One region of the Providencia lanzhouensis genome, then DNA from elsewhere that is predicted to be linked to it. Evidence: predicted binding sites of a transcription regulator. Region 1 holds the regulator's gene; each other region holds the start of a gene.

Region 1 (5,186 bases):
GTCAAAACATCGCAAATTGTTCCGTGATTGTTTCATACAATATGCCAGTTTTATAAGGTGAATACTATAGCACTCCTATTTGCTGTACTCAAAAGGTGAAAAGCAAATAGCAACGTTTTCTTTTTACTATAAAAAATTCACTCTGGGTGTTTTTGCCGTGTAATCATGAGAGTTATTTGTTAATATATTAGCAAATTAATAACACTTGATGTATTTCCCTGCTCTTCAATGACAATAACGACACGCAGTGGAATAATTATTATGCAACTTACTAACAATTAAGGCATAAATAGCATCATGGAACAGGTTTTTTCTTACTGTAACCTGTATTCTGTTATGATAAATCATGACTTACAATGCGGCGCAATAGCTCACCACGGCTCGACGTCACTACACTAGAAGTAGATTAATTAATAGAAGTACATTTAATTTCGCTCATTTTACGAGCAAACACCCTAAACACTGAATAAAAGCAATCAAGGAGTACGCAATGTCTTTTGAATTACCAGCTCTACCTTATGCTAAAGATGCTTTAGAACCTCATATCTCTGCTGAAACCTTAGAATACCACTACGGTAAGCACCACAACACTTATGTTGTTAACCTGAATAACCTGATCAAAGGCACTAAATTTGAAGGTCTGTCTTTAGAAGAAATCATTAAAACTTCTGAAGCTGGCGTATTCAATAACGCGGCTCAAGTTTGGAACCACACTTTCTACTGGCACTGCTTGGCTCCAAATGCAGGTGGCGAGCCAACCGGTAAAGTTGCAGAAGCTATCAACAAAGCATTCGGTTCATTTGCTCAGTTCAAAGAGCAATTCACTGATGCCGCAGTTAAAAACTTCGGTGCAGGTTGGACTTGGTTAGTGAAGAAAGCAGATGGCAGCCTGGCTATCGTTAACACGTCTAACGCGGCAACACCAATTTCTGGTGACGATAAGCCAGTTCTGACTGTTGATATCTGGGAACACGCATACTACATCGACTACCGTAACGCACGTCCAAAATACTTAGAAAACTTCTGGGCGTTAGTTAACTGGAAATTTGTTGAAGAAAATCTGGCTTAATTTTAGTTCAGATCTAAAATGACTAAGGGCGAGTATAATACTCGCCCTTAATTATTTCTCATCCTTAGTAGATAGGATGGAAATGAAATCAGAAAATGTGCACAGCAAACAAAATAATTACAGCTAAAGAGCCAAACGCAGCTAGCAATCCATATTTAAAATCTGTATCCATGAGACCCTCTCATATAAAGAAATTGAATTATCAAATAACCATAAAATAAAAAGGTTATTTCAGTATACATGCACAAAAACGTAAAACCAGTGTCTATATCACATGTTATAACATCAATTATTTCTTTCGTTTTTGCGCTAGATCAGACAAAATCGACAACAAATCGCTAAATTATTGCCAGCAAAGGTACTATGCATCAATATGCAGGTAATTATTTAACTAGAATTATTTTAGAGACCAAGTTTTGGTTAGGAGTTTTTTCTTCTCATGGCAACAATTAAAGATGTGGCGAAACGTGCGGGCGTCTCTACCACAACCGTCTCCCATGTTATCAACAAGACGCGTTTTGTCGCTGATGATACAAAAACAGCCGTTTGGGCCGCCATCAAAGAGCTCAATTATTCTCCGAGTGCGGTTGCGCGTAGTTTAAAAGTCAACCACACCAAATCAATTGGTCTGTTGGCAACATCAAGTGAAGCCCCCTATTTCGCAGAAGTGATCGAGTCTGTCGAGAATAGTTGCTATGAGAAAGGCTATACTCTAATTTTATGTAACTCTCACAATAACTTAGGTAAGCAAAAAGCGTACTTGCAAATGTTGGCACAAAAACGTGTCGATGGGCTACTTGTGATGTGTTCAGAATACCCTGACACCTTGATAGGTATGTTGGAAGATTACCGAAATATCCCAATGGTCGTCATGGACTGGGGTACCTCTCGCGGGGATTTCACTGACAGTATTATTGATAACTCTTTCCACGGTGGTTACTTAGCGGGTCGTTACCTTATTGACCGTGGTCACCGTGAAATTGGCGTGATCCCTGGCTCTCTCGAAAGAAATACAGGTATTGGGCGTTTAACCGGCTTCAAAAAAGCCATGGAAGAAGGCAAAGTCACATTAAAAGATGAATGGATTGTTCAAGGGGATTTCGAGCCAGAATCAGGCTATAAAGCGATGATGCAGATCCTCAGTAACAAGCACCGCCCAACGGCAGTCTTCTGTGGTGGAGACATCATGGCGATGGGGGCAATCTGTGCGGCTGACGAGATGGGATTACGTGTCCCTCAAGATATTTCCATTATTGGTTATGATAACGTGCGTAATGCACGCTATTTCACGCCTGCATTAACCACAATTCACCAGCCAAAAGAGCGTTTAGGTCAAATGGCGTTTGCGATGTTGCTCGATCGTATTGTGAATAAACGCGAAGATGCGCAAACGATTGAAGTTCATCCGCGTTTAGTTGAGCGCCGTTCCGTGGCTGACGGTCCATTTATTGATTATCGCCGCTAAGTCTACCTCAGCACATTAGCTCGCAAACCACTCCGCGTTGAGCGTTTCGCTATCACCAAGATAGTCAAGAAGCCATCTCAACGCTGGAGATGTATCATTCTCAACCCACGTTAAGCAGCAAGGGCTTTCAGGAAACGGCTGTGCTAATTTCAGCTCAACAAGCTTACCTTCTGCACACAATGGCGCTGCACGGTGCTCAGGAACCATTCCCACACACAGGCCATTTTCCAAACACGCTAAACCACTTTCCCAGTAAGGCACAACTAAGCGACGTTGGTTATCCAGCGCCCAAGTATCTCTTTTCGGTAAGCTTCTTGAGGTATCTTCTAAGCACAAACTTGGATATTCACGCATTTGATCATCTGTCAGTTTGCCCTGAATTTTTGCTAATGGGTGATCGGGGCTCGCAACACAACGCCATGACATAAAGCCCATATCACGGAAGCTATAGCGCTCTCCAATTGGTGAAGCACGGGTCGCTCCAATCGCAACATCCACACGTCCATCGGCTAAAGCATCCCAAACTCCATTAAACACTTCAGGGTGGATATACAGTTCAATATCAGGGAAATGACGATAAAAATCCAAAATCAGCTGTTCCGTACGCTGCGGTTTTACGATGCAATCAACAGCAATACTGAACTGTCCGCGCCATCCATTGGCGACTTGTTGGCATTGATGTCGAGTATCAATCATTTTTTTGATAACACTTCGACTTTCTTTAATAAAGATAGCCCCGGCTTCCGTCAATACCACATCACGGTGACGACGTTCGAATAGCGGAACTGCTAACCATTCTTCGACTTGTTTTACTGTGTAGCTGATCGCTGAAGGGACTCGATGCAGCTCATCCGCAGCACCACTAAAGCTTCCCGTTCGAGCAACTGCGTCTATGACTTCAAGTGCATGAGCTGACCACATTTTCTTTCCTTTCAAATTATTTGATAGCAGAGTCCAAATATTACCGTTTCACAACGTAAAAAAATAGCCTATACAATAAGATAACTATCAACATTATTTTAAATATAGATTAAGCAAAAACTATGACAAATACTGCGACAAAAAACTCCTCTGGATTTTTGATTTATCTTGCTGGCCTAAGCATGCTGGGGTTTTTAGCCATCGATATGTATCTGCCTGCCTTTGGTTCAATGCAAACAACCTTAAATACGACTGAAGGCGCTATCAGCGCATCATTAAGTATCTTTCTAGCGGGCTTCGCGTTTGCCCAGCTATTATGGGGACCCCTTTCAGATAAATTAGGACGCAAACCTATTCTCATTGTTGGGCTTTCGCTGTTCATTATTAGCTGCCTAGCAATGATTTGGGTCACCGATGCCACTCAGTTATTAATCCTTCGATTCTTGCAGGCCGTTGGCGTTTGTTCTGCTGCGGTTTTATGGCAGGCCCTCGTTATCGACCGCTATAACGAAGCTGATACCCAAAAAGTATTTGCCTCTATTATGCCTTTAGTGGCGCTTTCTCCTGCATTAGCGCCACTTTTAGGTGCCTGGGTGCTTGAACACAAAAACTGGGAATTTATCTTCATCGTGCTGATGATGGTGGGCGTTTTACTCCTGCTACCGACTTTGATGCTAAAAAAAGTGGCACCGAAAGTCATCGCAGAAGAAAACCAGCCACAAACCAAAGTTTCCTTTGCTACCTTGCTAAGCTCCCCTGTTTTCAGTGGTAACGTACTTGTGTACGCAGCATGTAGCGCTGGCTTTTTTGCATGGCTAACGGGTTCGCCGTTTATTCTACGCAATATGGGCTTTAACCCTGCGGATATCGGCCTGAGTTATATTCCTCAAACACTGGCATTTATTGTCGGGGGATACGGCTGCCGCTTCGTATTAGCTAAAGTTCGCGCTGAAACGTTGTTCCCAATCTTGCTAGCGGGTTATGCCGTTAGTATGATTATTCTCTTTGTGATGGCGATTTATACGCAGCCAACATTAACCATGATTTTGGTTCCATTTTGCTTTATGGCAGCAATGAACGGAGCATCATACCCAATTGCAGTCGCCAAAGCCCTCAATACGTTCCCATCTGCTAGTGGTAAGGCTGCTGCACTACAAAATGCGTTACAGTTAGGGTTATGTTTCTTAGCCAGTTTATTAGTGTCTGCTCTTACATTTGACCCTTTACTCGCTACAACTGGTGTGATGGCATTTACTGTAATCCCAATGATTATAGGCTATTTCATGCAGCGTTGTGCCAGCAAATCCAATAATGCGATTAAGCACACTGAATATCAGCATGACTAATCGTTAGTTAACGTTATTTTTTGGCATCATAAAAATCAGTTCCGTTACTATTATTAATAACGGAACTGATTTTTAATAAAACGTTATTTGGTTAATATATCGTTTATAGAGTTAATTTTTTCCCTATAACACGCTATTATTAGCATATTCAATTATGACGTTTTGAAGAGCCATGCTGAAACAGTATTATCCTCCTGATGAATTAAAAGAATTTGTTAGTTCAGTTTTGATTATCAAGAAATTTACTGATGCTATTAAGATCTTCCCAGGCACAGGTGCTGAAATATGGGTTTCGACTGAAAATATCAGTATGTCGACTCACGAACATACATCCGTCAATCCATTTCAGTTAATCATCCCCAGAGTCAATATATTTACGGCTATC
Region 2 (5,186 bases), 830 kb from region 1:
TCCAACATAGCGGTTTTTCACAAAACCTTGGCGATACGGTTTATCTAGGATATGGGCGATTTCTAACGCGATATCGCATGAGGTTTCAGGGATTGGGATCACTACATCAATATGCAGATCCTCCCATTCACGAGCAATTTTCGCGCCCAATTTTTGCCCCATACGTAATCTTGCGTTATACACCGAGATTTTATCGATAAACGAATCTTGGCGAGCAAAATAAACATATTCAAAAATACACGGTGTCAGCTGCGGGTTCTCTGCACATTGGCGGGTAAATAATTTGCCATCTTCAGTGACATATACCGCTTCGCCTGGTGCAACATCACGTAGGAATTCGAAACCTAAAGTATCGAGAGCCACACTTTCAGAGGCGACCATGTATTCATGTTCGCCAGTCGCTAGAATACGGCGACCAAGGACTAATGGGCGAATACCGTGAGGATCACGGAATGCCACCATCCCGTGACCAATAATCAATGCCACGCAAGCATAGGCACCACGGATTTTTTTGTGCATTGATGCTACAGCACTAAAAATGTTGTCGGGTTCGAGAGGAAAATGATCAAACTTATCTAATTCGTATGCTAATACGTTTAGAAGAATTTCGGAGTCTGACGTGGTATTCACATGGCGACGCGCTGTTTCAAATAGGCTCCGAGCAAGTTCGTGAGCATTTGTCAGGTTACCATTATGCGCAAGGGTGATACCAAAAGGAGAGTTAACGTAAAAAGGCTGGGCTTCGGATGCGCTGGAACTACCCGCAGTTGGATAACGCACATGTCCAATACCCATCGAGCCTTGAAGGCGCAGCATGTGGCGCGTTTCAAAGACGTCTTTTACTAAACCATTTGCTTTACGCAAACGGATATTGTTTTTACCATCAATAGTCGCAATACCCGCTGCATCTTGCCCACGGTGCTGTAGCACCGTTAACGCATCATAAATTGATTGGTTTACCGGTGAAACACCGGCGATACCGACAATACCGCACATTTAGTCTTTCCTCATCAGCCAGACGGAGAGATATTCTCCGGTAGGAAACTTGACGCATTTTGCAGGTAGTCAAAGAACCACCTAATTATATGACTGAACTGCGGAATAAGCTGTGAACGATGCCAGTCCTCACTTTGAGGAAGCGGTGTAAATGTATCGAGAAAGAACAATAGCGCCGATACAATTAATACCCCACGCAACGCACCGAAGCAGATCCCCAGTACACGATCTGTACCCGATAATCCGGTTTTTTGTACTAATGAGCTAATCACATAGTTCACCACTGCACCGACAATCAATGTCGCGATAAACAGCGCTGCAATCGCAATACCATTACGAACTAAAATATCCTCAAAGTTCGTAAAGTAACTAGCTAAATAAGGGTAAAACGTACTTGCTACGAAGAACGCACAACCCCAAGTGATTAACGATAATGCCTCACGTACAAATCCACGGATCAGGCTTACCAGTGCCGAGAAGCCAATAATGGCGATAATTGTGTAATCAATCCAGACCATATTTCATTCCAAAATTCGCATTCACGTCAGCGGCGAATGCATTCTAACAGAAAACGAAAACGTTTGCGTAACCATTTTTCATCGAATTTAAAAAAATCAGCGGCGAAAAGAAAAAATCATAATCGCCGCAGTAAGTTACTAAATACCCTTATTTTTTAGGGATAACTGAATGTCAATTTAAGGCTTAAAGGCTTGGATTATCCCTTTTGTACCGGTAATTGCGTTCAGTTCAGGTAAAGCCGATTCAAGCTTCTGCCTTGATGCTTCTGGTCCCACATAAATACGAGTTAATTTGTTGTTCACTGGTTGCGCTGGCACCGTATAAACCTGATACCCAGACAATCTTAGCTTCGCCACAATTTCTTCAACCTTGCTGGCATTATTGAGGGCAATCACTTGCACCACATACGCTTTACCTTGAGGTTCTTGTTTCGGCTCTGGCTTCGGTTCAGGTTTAGGTTCTGGCTTTGGTTCCACCTTAGGCTTAGGCTCAGGTTTTGGTTCTGGCTTAGGCTCCGGTTTAGGTTCTACTCGTGGTTTTTCTGGAGTGACATTAGCTGGAATGGCACTTCCATTTTGATTCACCACGTTTTGGCTGTTATTACTTTGATTTGCACTGTTTGCGGCTACAGGAGACTGCTCACTTTGCTTTTGCTCAGTAATAGCTTCCGATAGCATCGCTTCAGAAGTTCCTTCCGAAGACGCGGTCGATGCACTGTGTGTAATTGGTGCAATTGACTCAATATCTTCTTCATCACCCGGTTTGGGAATAATCGGAATGGCTGCAAATTCATTCTCATTGTATTTTTTATCGCCATCCAGCAATGCAGGCAATACGATGACCCCTGCAGCGACTAAAACAATGGCGCCAGCAAGACGATTCTGGAATTTACTAGCCACTGGCTTTATCCTTCTGTTTTCTCTAATAACATCATGACATGAGCCACGGTATGGAATGACCCACACACCACAATCACATCTTGTGGTCGCGCATCCGCACATGCTTGTTGCCAAGCTGCTTCCACCGAATCAAACTCATGGGCACCGTCAACGTGCTGACTAAGCTCCGTCACATCTGCACCACGAAACTCTCTTAGCGGTGCAAGATACCAGTCAGTTACTTGTTGGGATAAACAGGTTAATGTCCCTTGAATATCTTTATCTCCCAGCATTCCCACCACCGCACGAATTCGACGACCTTCTGTCACTGGTAATTGCGCGAGTTTGGAGACTAAATAGCCTGCTGCATGAGGGTTGTGGGCTACATCCAAAATCATTAACGGGTGTTCGCCAATGACCTGAAAACGTCCTGGTAACTGAGCCGTACTTAAACCTTGGTGGATAGCTTGGTCAGTGATTTTCTGCGTTAACTGGGCATCAATCTCCATCAAGCAGCTGATCACACCCATCGCGGTTGCTGCATTAGCCAACGGCACATTCGGTAACGGTAAATTAGCCCATGAACGCTGAGAACTTTCCCAAGACCAATGTTGCCCCTGCTCTTGGTAATGCCAATCCTTGCCACGACGAAACAGTATGGTACCTATTTTATCGGCATAAGCGCCTATAGAGGCTGGCATATCAGGCTCGCCCACCACACCATAATGACCTTGACGGAAAATACCCGCTTTCTCATGACCAATATGCTCACGGTCAGAACCTAGCCAATCGGTATGATCAAGTGCAATACTGGTGATTGCCGCGATATCCGCATCCACGACATTAGTTGCATCAAGGCGACCGCCTAACCCTACTTCAAGGATCACAATATCTAACTCAGCTTGCTTAAATAATTGTAGTGCAGCTAAGGTGCCATATTCAAAGTAGGTTAATGAAATATTTCCACGCTGCGCTTCGATAGTCGCAAATGCTTGGCAGAACTCACTTTCAGTAAGCTCTTTACCTTGGATTCGAACGCGTTCCGTGTAACGCACTAAATGTGGGGAACTGTAGACTCCCACCTTCAAACCCGCAGCCATCAAAATAGACTCAAGTGTATGGCAGGTTGTACCTTTACCGTTTGTGCCGGTGACAGTGATGACGCGAGGAGCAGGTTGAGTGAGATGCATTTGACGGGCTGCTTGCCCTACTCGTTCCAACCCCATATCAATATTTTGGCTATGCAGGTCAGTGAGATAAGAGAGCCAAGCCTCCAATGGAGACTTGGCTGTAGGAATGATTAGATTACTCATCATCTTTTTTATGTTTAGCGCCTTTTGCTTTATCTGCACCATCGACAGCATCAGCAAGGTCAATTTCCACGTCAACCACTTCAACAACCAGCGCTGGCGCAGTGTTCAAACTTGGTTGGTTGGTTAACATCGCTAGGACATCAGCCAGACGATCACGCATATCTTGACGACGCACGATCATGTCAATTGCCCCTTTTTCCAGCAGGAATTCACTGCGCTGGAAACCTTGAGGTAATTTTTCACGAACGGTCTGTTCGATAACGCGAGGACCCGCGAAGCCAATCAGTGCTTTAGGTTCAGCCACGTTGATATCACCCAACATTGCTAAACTTGCAGAAACACCACCCATGGTCGGGTCGGTCAGTACAGAAATGTACGGTAAGCCACGTTCTTGCATTTTCGCCAGTGCAGCACTGGTTTTCGCCATTTGCATCAGGGACAGCAGCGCTTCTTGCATACGCGCACCACCACTGGATGAGAAGCAAACTAATGGACAGTTATCTTCCAAAGCTTGTTCTACAGCACGGACAAAACGTGCCCCCACAACCGATGCCATTGAACCACCCATAAAGGAGAATTCAAATGCAGCGGCAACAACAGGCATCTCTTTGAGCGTACCTTTCATCACGACGATAGCATCTTTTTCACCCGTCTCTTTCTGGGCGGAGCTAATTCTGTCTTTGTATTTTTTAGAGTCGCGGAATTTGAGCACATCTTTTGGCTCTAATTCACTACCTAATTCCGTTGTTGAGTTTTCATCAAGGAAAGATTCAAGGCGTTGGCGAGCATGAATACGCATATGGTGGTCACATTTTGGACACACTTGTAGGTTACGCTCAAGCTCAGCACCGTAGAGGACTTGCCCACAGCTATCACATTTAGTCCAAACACCTTCAGGGATGTTTGCTTTATGGGATGGGGTTGAAGTACCTTTTTTTAAAATTTTCTCAATCCAGCTCATTAATGGACCTTTTCGTCTGATTGCACTCTGACGACACTTCGAATAATACCATCACTGAATTTCAGGTGGTGGTTATATAAGAAGCATCTATCAGTATGTTATTTTTTTGCCATTAAACCACAATGATATCTCACTGTAGATAAAAACTTTTTTCAAACCGATTATTGGTTATCGTTTTTTTGCGTCGCCGCACTCTTTTCTTTTGCCACTGCATTTTTTTCTTTTGCAGCAGCTCGACGGTGGCGAATAATTTCAATGACACCCGGCAGAATCGAAATAAAGATAATCGCGACTATCAGTAATTTCAAATTCTTTTGTACTATCGGTAAATCACCGAATAAATACCCTGCATAGGTAAAGAGTAGCACCCATAATAACGCACCTGCCACATTATAAAAGGCAAAATGACGGTAAGACATTTTACCCATACCTGCAACGAAAGGTGCAAAGGTTCTCACGATAGGCACAAAACGCGCCAAAATAATCGCTTTTCCGCCATGTTTTTCATAAAACTGATGG
Region 3 (5,186 bases), 950 kb from region 1:
TGTTGATTTTAACCATCCTCTTGCTGAGCAACAAATTACCTTTGAAATTGAAGTGCTAGAAATAGACCCACAATTGGAGAGTCACCATGCAAATATTAATGGCTAATCCTCGTGGATTTTGTGCGGGTGTTGACCGTGCAATCAGTATTGTTGAACGCGCCTTAGAAATTTATGGCGCACCGATTTACGTTCGCCATGAAGTGGTGCATAACCGCTATGTGGTTGACGATTTACGCCAGCGTGGCGCTATCTTCATTGAAGAAATCTCTGAAGTTCCGGATGGCTCTATTCTAATTTTCTCAGCTCATGGCGTTTCACAAGCCATTCGCCAAGAAGCCCGTTCCCGCGATTTAACCATGTTATTTGATGCGACCTGCCCATTAGTGACTAAAGTGCATATGGAAGTGGCTCGCGCAAGCCGTAAAGGCAAAGAAGCGATTTTAATCGGTCACGCAGGACATCCTGAAGTGGAAGGGACAATGGGGCAATACAATAACCCTGAAGGGGGAATGTATCTTGTTGAAAGCCCTGAAGACGTTTGGAAGCTACAGGTAAAAGATGAAAACAACCTGAGCTTTATGACGCAAACGACGCTTTCAGTGGATGATACCTCCGATGTGATTGATGCGCTCACCCGTCGATTCCCTAATATTGTTGGACCGCGTAAAGACGATATTTGCTATGCGACCACGAACCGCCAAGAAGCGGCGCGTGAGCTCGCGGAAAAAGCCGATATCGTGCTAGTTGTTGGTTCGAAAAACTCGTCCAACTCAAACCGTTTAGCTGAATTAGCTTCTCGAATGGGGAAGGCCGCATTTCTGATTGATGGTGCTGAAGATATTCAAACTGAGTGGTTAAAAGATAAGAAAATTATCGGATTGACTGCGGGGGCATCCGCGCCAGATATTTTAGTCCGCCAAGTGATTGATAGACTGAAAGAGCTGGGTGCCGACTCCGTGGTTGAGCTACAAGGGCGAGAAGAAAATATCGTTTTTGAAGTACCAAAAGAGCTGCGTGTGGACGTTAAAGAAATTAACTAATACATTGATTTTATTATAGTAGCGGCTGGTTTGGTCGCTGCTATTTTCTATTTTTTTAGCATCCCATTCCATATCAATACAATTTTTTCTGATAATCATCCCCCTCTCTACGGTTTTATTAATATCTCCAGATTAGTGCTGGCGTCCCGATTCAAGTTTCTTTAAGGTATAACCAAGATTTTATTTTGGTTTTCGCCTCAATATTTACGAAAGGATCAAAAATGGCAGATTCAACTGTACGCGTTGCGATTGTCGGTGCGGGTGGGCGCATGGGGCGCCAATTAATTCAAGCAGCACAAGAACAAGACGGAATTCAACTTGGTGCAGCTATTGAGCGTGAAGGCTCTTCGCTTATTGGCACTGATGCGGGTGAACTGGCGGGAATTGGGCAAATTGGTGTGAAAGTCGTTGGTCACTTAGATTCTGTTGTTAATGATTTTGATGTACTGATTGATTTCACCCGTCCTGAAGGTACCTTACAATATTTAGCGTTCTGCCAATCTCACCAAAAAGGCATGGTCATTGGGACCACAGGATTTGATGAACAAGGAAAATTGGCCATTGCTGAAGCCGCAAAATCTATCCCAATTGTCTTCGCTGCCAACTTTAGCGTTGGTGTGAATCTGGTGCTGAAATTACTGGAAAAAGCGGCGAAAGTGATGGGAGATTACACTGATATTGAAATTATTGAAGCCCATCATCGTCATAAAGTTGATGCCCCTTCAGGCACTGCGCTGGCGATGGGGGAATCTATCGCGGATGCATTAGGAAAAGATCTGAAAGAGTGTGCGGTGTATGCACGTGAAGGCTATACCGGAGAGCGTGAGCCGGGCACGATTGGTTTTGCTACTGTACGTGCTGGCGATATTGTTGGTGAGCACACTGCAATGTTTGCTGATATTGGCGAGCGTGTAGAGATAAGCCACAAGGCTTCCAGTCGTATGACCTTTGCTAAAGGCGCGATAAGAGCATCATCTTGGGTTAATTCCAAGAAAGATGGGTTGTACAATATGAAAGATGTCCTTAATCTTGATGATTTGTAGTTTTTTATAAAATAAATTTCCATTTAAAATCAGATGGCTTCGATTGAAGCCTCTGATTTATCGTAATCTATTTATTTAATTTAATTAAATCCGTTGTTTTCTATTATCTTTGTGTCATTTTTTCTCTTTTTTACTCAAAAATTGCACTTTAGATCCTCCCTTGTCTGCGCTATTATCCATTTTGCACTTTTCTTCGCTATTAACCGTTTGCGTTTTTACCCATGAATAGTTATTTCATTAGCCTTCTATAGAAAAAATAGGTAAGAATGCAAAAAAGTAAGCTAAAAGTGAAAAAAATGCATTTTTTTCTAGACAAGACTCTATCCCATCATTAGAATGCGCGCAATTTGCCAAAAATTTGCTTAAAAACTCATTTTGGCATTGATTTAGATCGCAAAATCTGAATCAATATGCAAAAAATATGATTGATTATTCTCCGGAGGATGTTTTGATAAAGTCAGCTATATTGGTTCTGGAAGACGGAACCCAATTCCACGGGCGTGCCATTGGTGCTGAAGGGGCCGCTATTGGAGAAGTCGTTTTCAATACTTCAATGACCGGATATCAAGAAATAATTACTGACCCTTCCTATTCCCGCCAAATTGTTACTCTCACTTATCCCCATATTGGTAATGTCGGCACTAATGCTGATGACGAAGAATCTCCTAACGTACACGCTCAAGGCCTTATCATTCGCGACTTACCATTAATTTACAGTAACTTTCGTGGTCAGGAAGGCTTGTCTGAATATCTGAAACGCCACAATGTGGTGGCTATCGCGGATATCGACACGCGCAAATTAACCCGCCTGTTAAGAGAAAAAGGCGCACAAAACGGTTGTATCATCGCAGGGGATAACCCAGATGCGGCGTTGGCTTTAGAAAAAGCACGCAGCTTCTCAGGTTTAAATGGCTTAGATTTAGCAAAAGAAGTTTGCACCAAAGAGATTTACAGCTGGACTCAACGCTCTTGGAACTTAGAAGAAGGGCAACCAGCAGCAAGCAAAGAAGATGAGCTGCCATTACACGTTGTTGCTTACGATTTTGGTGCAAAGCGCAATATTCTGCGTATGTTAGTTGACCGTGGGTGCCGCTTAACCGTCGTTCCGGCAACAACACCAGCAGAAACGGTGTTAGCGATGAACCCAGATGGGATTTTCTTATCAAACGGCCCTGGCGACCCAGCCCCTTGTGACTACGCTATCAACGCTATCCAAGAATTCTTAAAAACTGAAATCCCCGTATTTGGCATTTGCTTGGGTCACCAATTGCTAGCATTAGCAAGTGGTGCCAATACCGTGAAGATGAAGTTTGGTCACCACGGTGCTAACCACCCAGTTAAAGATTTAGATAAAGATGTGGTGATGATCACGGCTCAAAACCACGGTTTTGCGGTTGATGAATCCACACTACCCGACACATTGCGTGTGACGCACAAATCGCTGTTTGATGGCACTTTGCAAGGTATCCATCGCACAGATAAACCTGCATTCAGTTTCCAAGGTCACCCAGAAGCCAGTTCTGGTCCTCATGATGCCGCAGGTCTTTTTGACCACTTCATTGATTTAATCAACGAATACCGTCAAAACACACCACGTTCAAACGCAAAATAATCGGGAGAAAGAAAATGGCAAAACGTACAGATATTAAAAGCATTCTGATCCTCGGTGCGGGCCCGATTGTTATCGGCCAAGCGTGTGAGTTTGACTATTCAGGTGCGCAAGCGTGTAAAGCTCTTAGAGAAGAAGGCTACCGCGTTATTCTAGTGAACTCGAACCCAGCGACTATCATGACAGACCCAGAAATGGCGGATGCAACTTACATCGAGCCAATTCACTGGGAAGTGGTACGCAAAATCATTGAAAAAGAGCGCCCAGATGCAGTATTACCAACCATGGGTGGACAAACCGCGCTGAACTGTGCCCTTGAGCTTGAACGCCAAGGTGTATTGGCTGAATTTGGCGTGACCATGATTGGTGCGACTGCGGACGCGATTGATAAAGCAGAAGACCGCCAGCGCTTTGATAAAGCGATGAAAAAAATCGGTTTAGGCACAGCGCGTTCAGGTATCGCACACACAATGGAAGAAGCTAATGCCGTCGCTGATGACGTTGGTTTCCCGTGTATCATTCGCCCATCTTTCACCATGGGGGGGTCCGGTGGTGGTATCGCGTATAACCGCGAAGAATTTGAAGAAATCTGTACTCGTGGTTTAGATTTATCTCCAACTAACGAATTATTAATCGATGAATCGTTAATTGGTTGGAAAGAGTATGAAATGGAAGTAGTTCGCGATAAGAAAGATAACTGCATTATCGTCTGCTCCATTGAAAACTTCGACGCAATGGGAATTCACACTGGTGACTCCATCACCGTCGCACCTGCGCAAACACTGACAGATAAAGAATACCAAATCATGCGTGATGCCTCGATGGCAGTACTGCGTGAAATCGGCGTTGAAACTGGTGGTTCTAACGTTCAGTTTGCTGTTAACCCGAAAGATGGTCGCTTAATCGTTATTGAAATGAACCCACGTGTTTCTCGTTCATCCGCACTAGCGTCAAAAGCAACGGGCTTCCCAATTGCTAAGATCGCTGCAAAATTAGCGGTTGGTTACACTCTCGATGAGCTGATGAATGACATCACAGGCGGTCGTACTCCTGCGTCATTTGAACCGTCTATCGACTACGTTGTGACCAAAATCCCTCGTTTTAACTTCGAAAAATTCGCAGGAAGCAATGACCGTCTGACCACCCAAATGAAATCAGTGGGTGAGGTGATGGCTATTGGTCGCACATTCCAAGAATCTATGCAAAAAGCACTGCGTGGTCTGGAAGTGGGCGCAACAGGTTTCGACCCGAAAGTGAGCCAGGACGACCCAGAATCGTTAACTCGCATTCGCCGTGAGCTGAAAGATGCGGGCTCCGACCGTATTTGGTACATCGCTGATGCATTCCGCGCAGGCTTATCTATCGATGGTATCTTCAATCTGACCAATATCGACCGCTGGTTCTTAGTGCAAATTGAAGAGCTGGTGCGTTTAGAAAACGAAGTGGCAGAGTTAGGAATCAATGGTCTGACTAAAGATTTCTTACGCCAACTGA

Evidence for each region. The regulator PurR, encoded in region 1, represses purine synthesis genes. The targets are predictions, from matches to a motif close to CANGCAAACGTTTGCNTG.
Region 2: cvpA (colicin V production protein) is a predicted target of PurR. The motif match lies at 1,567-1,584, and genes of this name have one in related genera.
Region 3: carA (glutamine-hydrolyzing carbamoyl-phosphate synthase small subunit) is a predicted target of PurR. The motif match lies at 2,280-2,297, and genes of this name have one in related genera.

The regions. Positions count from the first base shown of each region.
Region 1 covers NZ_CP174123.1:1,754,743-1,759,928, reverse strand. The annotation lists gene sodB (superoxide dismutase [Fe]) at 491-1,069, shown strand; gene ACIH2S_RS08270 (YnhF family membrane protein) at 1,158-1,241, opposite strand; gene purR (HTH-type transcriptional repressor PurR) at 1,509-2,534, shown strand; gene punR (DNA-binding transcriptional activator PunR) at 2,550-3,455, opposite strand; gene punC (purine nucleoside transporter PunC) at 3,578-4,801, shown strand; gene ACIH2S_RS08250 (helix-turn-helix transcriptional regulator) at 4,974-5,186, shown strand, end outside.
Region 2 covers NZ_CP174123.1:2,589,678-2,594,863, forward strand. The annotation lists gene purF (amidophosphoribosyltransferase) at 1-996, opposite strand, end outside; gene cvpA (colicin V production protein) at 1,011-1,514, opposite strand; gene dedD (cell division protein DedD) at 1,692-2,414, opposite strand; gene folC (bifunctional tetrahydrofolate synthase/dihydrofolate synthase) at 2,420-3,709, opposite strand; gene accD (acetyl-CoA carboxylase, carboxyltransferase subunit beta) at 3,699-4,667, opposite strand; gene ACIH2S_RS12280 (DedA family protein) at 4,829-5,186, opposite strand, start outside.
Region 3 covers NZ_CP174123.1:807,120-812,305, forward strand. The annotation lists gene fkpB (FKBP-type peptidyl-prolyl cis-trans isomerase) at 1-106, shown strand, start outside; gene ispH (4-hydroxy-3-methylbut-2-enyl diphosphate reductase) at 87-1,040, shown strand; gene dapB (4-hydroxy-tetrahydrodipicolinate reductase) at 1,262-2,083, shown strand; gene carA (glutamine-hydrolyzing carbamoyl-phosphate synthase small subunit) at 2,532-3,695, shown strand; gene carB (carbamoyl-phosphate synthase large subunit) at 3,710-5,186, shown strand, end outside.